DNA from 2 places in the uncultured Methylovirgula sp. genome. Region 1 is predicted to be linked to the other one. Evidence: riboswitches for the same ligand, from Rfam matches in the RefSeq annotation. Region 1 holds a riboswitch; the other holds the start of a gene.

Region 1 (3,545 bases):
GGCAAAGCGGCGGCGCTGCTCATTTGCGTCGGTCAATTCGCCGAACCCATTGGCGAGTTCGACGCCGCAGACATAAAGCTCGAAGCGCTCGGCAAATCTTTTGTCTTCCGTGAGCCGCGCCAAGGCCGCCTCCGGCGCCGGATAATCGAAGAGCAACGTCGCGCGGCCGTGGCCGAGGTTCGGTTCGATCTTCGCCGAAAGCACCTTGCTGAAAAGATCCGACCAAGTGTCGTCTTCTGTGACGCGCAAGCCGAGAGCGGCGGTTTCGCGCGCAAGAGCCTCGCGGTCGCAGCCTTGCGCATCATAGGTCGCCGTGAGATCGAAGCCGGCGTAGCGCTCGAAGGCTTGAGCGACGGTCAAAATCTCCGGCTCGGCAAAGGCCGCCGCCGTCGCGCCGCGGAAGCGGAATGTGTCGGTCGCGGCCGCCTTGGCCGCAGCGGCCAGCACATCCCGGCAGTCGGCAAACAGAGCGCGATAGGGCGCCTTCGCCCGGTACCATTCGAGCAGGGTGAATTCCGGATGATGCAGCGGGCCGCGCTCGCGGTTGCGGAAGACATGCGCGAGGCTGAAAATCTTGTCCTCGCCGGCGGCGAGCAGCTTCTTCAGCGCGAATTCCGGCGAAGAATGCAGATAAAGCCGCGAGCGGTGCTCATCCGGGCCGATCAGCTGCGTTGCAAAGGCCGAAATATGCGTTTCGTTGCCCGGCGAGACCTGCAAAATCGCGGTATCGGCCTCGATAAAGCCCTGGGCGTCGAAAAAGCCGCGCAAAGCCTTGGCCAGCGCCGCCCGGATGGTTAAAAAGCGCCGCTGTCCGGCCTGCGCGCCCGGCTGCCACCAGAAAGAAGGCTCGCTCATATCCTCATTTCGCTTGAAATCCCCCCGCGAAGCCTTGTAGCGAGGGCACGGGCGCTTATAGCGCAGCCGCGCAGCGTGCGGCAGGCCGCCCGGAATTAGCCTGCCTCCGGCTAGTCCCCATTGAATTTTAATGCGTTTTGGTTCAAGCGGCGGCTCGGATCAAAGTGCCGCTCGAGTCAGAGACGAAGGAAACCTCGTGAAAGTCATCGCCAGTTCCATCCGCAAAGGCAATATTATCGAGCGCGACGACGGCCAGCTCTATGTCGTTCTCAGTGCCGAAAGCTTCCATCCTGGCAAGGGCACGCCGACGACGCAGATCGACATGCGCCGCTTGTCCGACGGCGTGAAGGTCTCCGACCGCTACAAGACGACGGAACAGGTCGAACGCGCCTACGTCGAGGACGCCAATTTCAATTATCTCTATCAGGACGGCGATCATTATACATTCATGAATGCCGATACCTATGATCAGGTGAGCGTCTCGGCCGATGTGATCGGCGATCAGGCGGTCTATTTGCAGGAAGGCATGACCTGCATTCTGTCGGTCTTCAACGGCATTCCGGTCGGCATTCAATTCCCGCCGCGGGTGACGCTCGAAGTCGTCGAGACCGAGCCGGCGATGAAGGGCCAGACGGCGTCCTCGTCCTATAAGCCGGCGAAGCTCTCGAATGGCGTGCGCACCATGGTGCCGCCGCATATCCAGACCGGCACGCGCATCATCGTGCAGACGGAAGACGGCTCCTATGTGGAGCGCGCCAAAGACTGATTTTTGCTAGCGGTCCTCGCTCTGCGCATCGAGCCGGGCGAGGAGTTCGTCGGTGTTGGCGAGGCTGCCTGCCGTAGGCAGGGCGAAGACGGCGCGCAATTCCGCACCGATCTGGGCTGCCATGTCCTTGCCGCCGCGCGGCAATTCGGCGCGTGTGCGCTCCAGGCGCAGCTTCGGCTTGGCGCTCTGGCGCTGCGGAGGCTCTCCGCCCATCTCCCAAATCTTCATCGTCAGCCCTGCCACGTAAACCTCCGCCCACTCCTCTTCAGCCCGCCGTGCGCGATGGCCCCGTCTCTGTCGCGTGAGAAACGTGCTGCCGGTGAATACGTTCCGAGGTGCCGGTGTGTCGGCCCGCGGACTTGCCGTGTGGCCTTTGCGCGCCTATCCTGCTTCGAGCCTTGGGGTGCTGCCGGGTTTCCGGCGGCTGAGATCAGACCCTTTGAACCTGAATCTGGGTAATGCCAGCGCAGGGACAGGCAATACGTAAGCGCAGCCGGACTCCGCCTGCCATCGCGTGTCTGCTCCTGCGCCGGCCCCATCACAGCGCGGAGCCGGCCGATGAACATTCGCCAAAAGCCCGAAAACCTCGTTCCGGAGAGCGTGACCTGCGGGCCGCTGCCCGGCGCGCGGAAAATCTATGCCGAGCCGCGCCCCGGAATCCGGGTGCCGTTCCGCGAGATCGCGCTCGATCCAGCGGCGAACGAGCCGCCGGTGCGCCTCTACGACGCCTCGGGGCCCTATACGGAGGATACGCCGCGCATCGATCTTTCACAGGGTCTGCCGCGCCTGCGGGAAGCCTGGTATGCGCCGCGCGGCTTCGAGACCTATCAGGGCCGCGCCGTCCAGCCGGAAGACAATGGCAATGTCCGCGCCGAGAAGCTCGTGCCGCCCTGCCCGGCCAATGTCGCGCCGCGCCGCGGCAAGCTCGGCCAACACACGACGCAATATGAATTCGCCCGCGCCGGGATCATCACCGAAGAGATGATCTATGTCGCGGCGCGCGAGAACCTCGCCCGCGAAAAAGCGCTCGACGGCGCCGCGGCGCGCCTGGCCGACGGCGAAAGCTTCGGCGCCGCGATCCCCGCCTTCGTGACGCCGGAATTCGTCCGCGACGAGATCGCCCGCGGCCGCGCCATCATTCCCGCAAACATCAATCATCCCGAACTCGAGCCGATGATCATCGGCCGCAATTTTTTGGTGAAGATCAACGCCAATATCGGCAATTCGGCCGTCACCTCCTCGGTCGCCGAGGAAGTCGACAAGATGGTCTGGGCGATCCGCTGGGGCGCCGATACGGTGATGGACCTTTCGACCGGCCGCAACATCCACAACATCCGCGATTGGATCATCCGCAACGCGCCGGTGCCGATCGGCACGGTGCCGATCTATCAGGCGCTCGAAAAGGTCGATGGCGATCCGATCAAGCTCACCTGGGAGATTTTCCGCGACACCTTGATCGAACAGGCCGAGCAGGGCGTCGATTATTTTACGATCCATGCGGGCGTGCGGCTTGCCTATGTGCCGCTGACCGCCAAGCGCACCACAGGCATCGTCTCGCGCGGCGGCTCGATCATGGCGCGCTGGTGCCTGTCGCACCACAAGGAGAGCTTCCTCTACGAGCATTTCGACGAGATCTGCGACATCATGCGCGCCTATGATGTGTCGTTCTCGCTCGGCGACGGCCTGCGTCCGGGCTCGATCGCCGACGCCAACGACCGCGCCCAATTCGCCGAATTGGAAACGCTCGGCGAATTGACCAAGATCGCCTGGGACAAGGGCTGCCAGGTGATGATCGAAGGCCCCGGCCATGTGCCGATGCACAAGATCAAGGTGAACATGGAAAAGCAGCTCGAAGAATGCGGCGAGGCGCCGTTCTATACGCTCGGGCCGCTGACGACCGACATCGCGCCGGGCTATGACCACA
Region 2 (3,545 bases), on a different contig from region 1:
CAAATCGGAAAAGGCGCGGCCGATCTGCGGCGTTGACGGCTCGGCCATGTCGCGTGGCGGGATCGGATCGGCGCAATAGGCAAGCCGGCCGGCTTCGATCCCGAGCGCAAAGGCACGCGCCATCGCGACGGGATCGCCGGCTTTGGCCACTGCTGTATTGAGCAGGATCGCGTCGTAGCCGAGTTCCATTGCCGCCGCGGCATGGGCGGGCGTGCCGATGCCGGCGTCGATGATCAAGGGCGTCGCGGCGAAATTTTTGCGCAGCGCCTGCAGGCCGAAAACATTATTGAGCCCGCGCCCCGAGCCGATCGGTGCGCCCCAAGGCATCAGCACTTCGCACCCGGCGCCGAGGAGCCGTTCGGCGACGCGCAAATCTTCCGTCGTGTAAGGAAAGACCTTGAAGCCGTCGCGGACGAGACTCTCGGCGGCCTCAACCAGGCCGAAAACGTCCGGCTGCAGCAGATCGTCGTCGCCGATGACTTCGAGCTTGATCCAATCGGTCGCGAAGACCTCGCGCGCCATATGCGCTGTCGTCACCGCCTCCTTGACGCTGCGGCACCCGGCCGTGTTGGGCAGGACGCGCACGCCAAGTTCGCGGATCAAAGTCCAGAAACTTTCACCCGCGCGGCTTGCGCCCGCCTCACGCCGCAATGAGACCGTCACAATCTCGGCGCCGGAGGCCTTGACCGCTGCGGCAAGAACTGCGGGTGAAGGATATTGCGCCGTGCCAAGCAAAAGGCGCGAGCGAAGCATGGTGTCGTAGAGTTTGACGGGCGTGTCCTGCATCAATCGATCCCTTAGCCGCCCTGGCGCGGCACAAGAATCTCAACCGCATCGCCGGGGCTGAGTGGCGTCGACGGCCGGTCCGCGACGCGGATGAAAGTCTGGTTCACCGCGGTCGCGACGAGTTTATCCTGATAGTCGAGCTCGGCAAGCAGCGCGGCAAGCGTCGTCGCTGCAACCTCATGCGCTTTGCCGTTGACGCGGATTTGCATCCATCACCTCCGGAAACGTTTCGTCTTTCAGCGCCACGGCGACGGCGCGCCGCGCCAGCGCCGGCGCCAGCAAAAAACCGTGACGATAAAGCCCATTGATGTAGAGCATCCGGCCCTCGCGCCGGATACGCGGCAGATTGTCGGGAAACGCCGGCCGAAGATCGGCGCCGGTCTCGACAATTTCGGCCTCGCCGAAGGCCGGATGCAGCGCATAGACCGCGCTCAAAAGCTCGAGCACCGAGCGCGCCGTGACGCGCGGAGGCTCCTCATTCTCGATCGCGGTCGCGCCGACCATGAACCGTCCATCGCCGCGCGGCACCACATAGACGGGGTGACGCGGATGCAGCAATTGCACCGGCCGCTCAAACGACACTTCGGCGGTTTTCACGACCAGCATCTCGCCTTTGACGCCGCGCAGATCGGCCAGCGCATCCTTGGCGACAATGCCGCGGCAATCGATGATCCAGTCGGCGGGCTCATTGGCGTCTTCCGCCGTCGTATTGAAACGAAACCGCACCCGGTCGAATTGGCGCAGGCGCTGCGCGAGCCTGTCGATCGCTTCGCGCGGATCGAGATGTGCCTCGCCGGGAAAGAACAAGGCGCGATCAAAACGGCCACCAAGATGCGGCTCACGCATCGCAAGCTGATCGGCATCGAGCCATTCGAAGCCGGAGGTGCGCCGCGAGAAGCGCATGAGATCGGCGCGGTCGCGCGCCGGCGCGACGAGCAGACTGCCGTTGACCACCGCAAGCTTCAGCGTCTCGCTCCAGAAGGCGAGACCTTCAAGCCCCCATTCGACAACGAGCGGTGGCGCGCTCTCGGCCTCGCACCAAGGGGCGAGCATGCCGCCGGCGAAATGCGAACAGCCGAGGCCCGGGCCCGCTTGGCGCTCGACGATCTCGACCGTCTGGCCAGCCATGGCGAATTCGTACGCCGCCGTCAGCCCGGCCACGCCAGCACCAAGGATACGGATCTTTTGCGGAGATGCACTCATGACCATCCCTACGCCAGTGCAAACTGGATCAGGTTCGAAGGGTCGCCGGGCCGCTTCTTCAGCGCTGCCAGCCTCTCAGCCCCCTGCCGGGGATCCCCTAGGTACAGGCCTTAAATAGGGCTTTCCAACCGGACTGGTCAAGCCGCCCGGAAAGCGCCGTGTTATCGGCCGCCATATGCGGTAAAATGGCGAAACCGCCGAGGAGACGCCAATGCCGAAAGAAACCGCGACGCTCGAACGTCCCGTTTGCAAAGTCTTGCGCGCACAGGAGCCGTTCATCGGCAAGCAGGGCCTATCCTATGCTCCCGCGGTCTCGGCAGAGACGGTGCGGGCCTCCGCCATTCACATGCAATTGCTCACCACCGCCCGGCGGGCGCGCCAAGGCGCATAAACACGAAGCGCATGAAACCGCGATCTATATCCTGAGCGGCCGCAGCGCGATGTATTATGGCGAAAGGCTCGAACATCACGCGATCGCGGAGGCCGGCGATTTCGTCTACATCCCGGCGAATGTGCCGCACCTGCCTTACAATGTGAGCGAAACCGAGCCCTGCACGGCGGTGATCGCACGCACCGATCCGAACGAGCAGGAAAGCGTCGTGCTCATGCCGGAACTCGACGGCATCCACCGATAGGCAGCGGGATCGCGGCGCAGACTTTATCTCAAGCCCATTCGCCCTTGCGGAAGACCGGCACGCGCGAACCGTCGGGCTTGATGCCATCGATGTCGATCTTGTCCGAGCCGATCATCCAATCGATATGGATAAGGCTCTTGTTGCCGCCCTGCGCCTCGATCTCTTCGGGCGAGAGTTTGTCGCCGTTGACGAAACATTTCGCGTAGCACTGGCCGAGCGCGATATGGCAGGCGGCGTTCTCGTCGAACAAAGTGTTGAAGAACAAGAGGCCGCTCGCCGAGATGGGCGAGGAATGCGGCACCAGCGCGACTTCGCCGAGGCGGCGCGCGCCCTCGTCCGTCTCCAGCACTTTGCGCAAAACGTCCTGGCCGTGGGCCGCCGTCGCCTCGACAATGCGGCCGGCCTCGAAGCGCACCGCGATCCGGTCGATGAGCGTGCCCTGATAGGACAGCGGCTTGGTGCTGACGACACGGCCCTCGACGCGATGCGCATGCGGCGTCGTGAAGACTTCCTCGGTCGGAATGTTGGGATTGCAAATGATGCCATTCTTGGCGGCCGAGGCGCCGCCTTCCCATTCATGGCCATCGGCGAGGCCGATGGTGAGATCGGTGCCCGGCCCCGTATAATGCAAAGCGGCGAAGCGCTGGCCGTTCAGCCATTTTGTGCGCGCGTGCAGCGCCGCATTATGCGCGGCCCAGGCCGCGACCGGATCGGCGGTATCGATGCGCGAAGCGGCAAAAATGGCATCGCCCAGCTTCGCCACCGCCACATCCGGCTCGTCGTGCGGAAACACCTGATGCGCCCAGGCGCCGCCGGGATAAGCGACGATGTTCCAATTGATGTCGAAGCCGGCGATCTTTTCCAAGGCCGGCTTGTAGGCGAGCGAATTGGCCTTGTTGGCCCGCGCAACCTTAGCCGGAT

The links. A riboswitch is a leader RNA that binds a small molecule or an ion and turns the genes downstream of it on or off. The one in region 1 is predicted to bind thiamine pyrophosphate.
Region 2: another riboswitch for thiamine pyrophosphate. It lies ahead of Q0025_RS00520 (FAD-dependent oxidoreductase); the one in region 1 lies ahead of thiC (phosphomethylpyrimidine synthase ThiC).

Annotation. Positions count from the first base shown of each region.
Region 1 covers NZ_CANSHK010000025.1:2,319-5,863, forward strand. The annotation lists gene epmA (EF-P lysine aminoacylase EpmA) at 1-855, opposite strand, end outside; gene efp (elongation factor P) at 1,052-1,621, shown strand; gene Q0025_RS08820 (hypothetical protein) at 1,628-1,864, opposite strand; TPP riboswitch at 2,011-2,112, shown strand; gene thiC (phosphomethylpyrimidine synthase ThiC) at 2,180-3,545, shown strand, end outside.
Region 2 covers NZ_CANSHK010000001.1:101,024-104,568, reverse strand. The annotation lists gene Q0025_RS00530 (thiazole synthase) at 1-786, opposite strand, end outside; gene thiS (sulfur carrier protein ThiS) at 798-995, opposite strand; gene Q0025_RS00520 (FAD-dependent oxidoreductase) at 964-1,989, opposite strand; TPP riboswitch at 1,978-2,098, opposite strand; partial or broken gene Q0025_RS00515 (cupin domain-containing protein) at 2,201-2,624, shown strand; gene Q0025_RS00510 (aminopeptidase) at 2,653-3,545, opposite strand, start outside.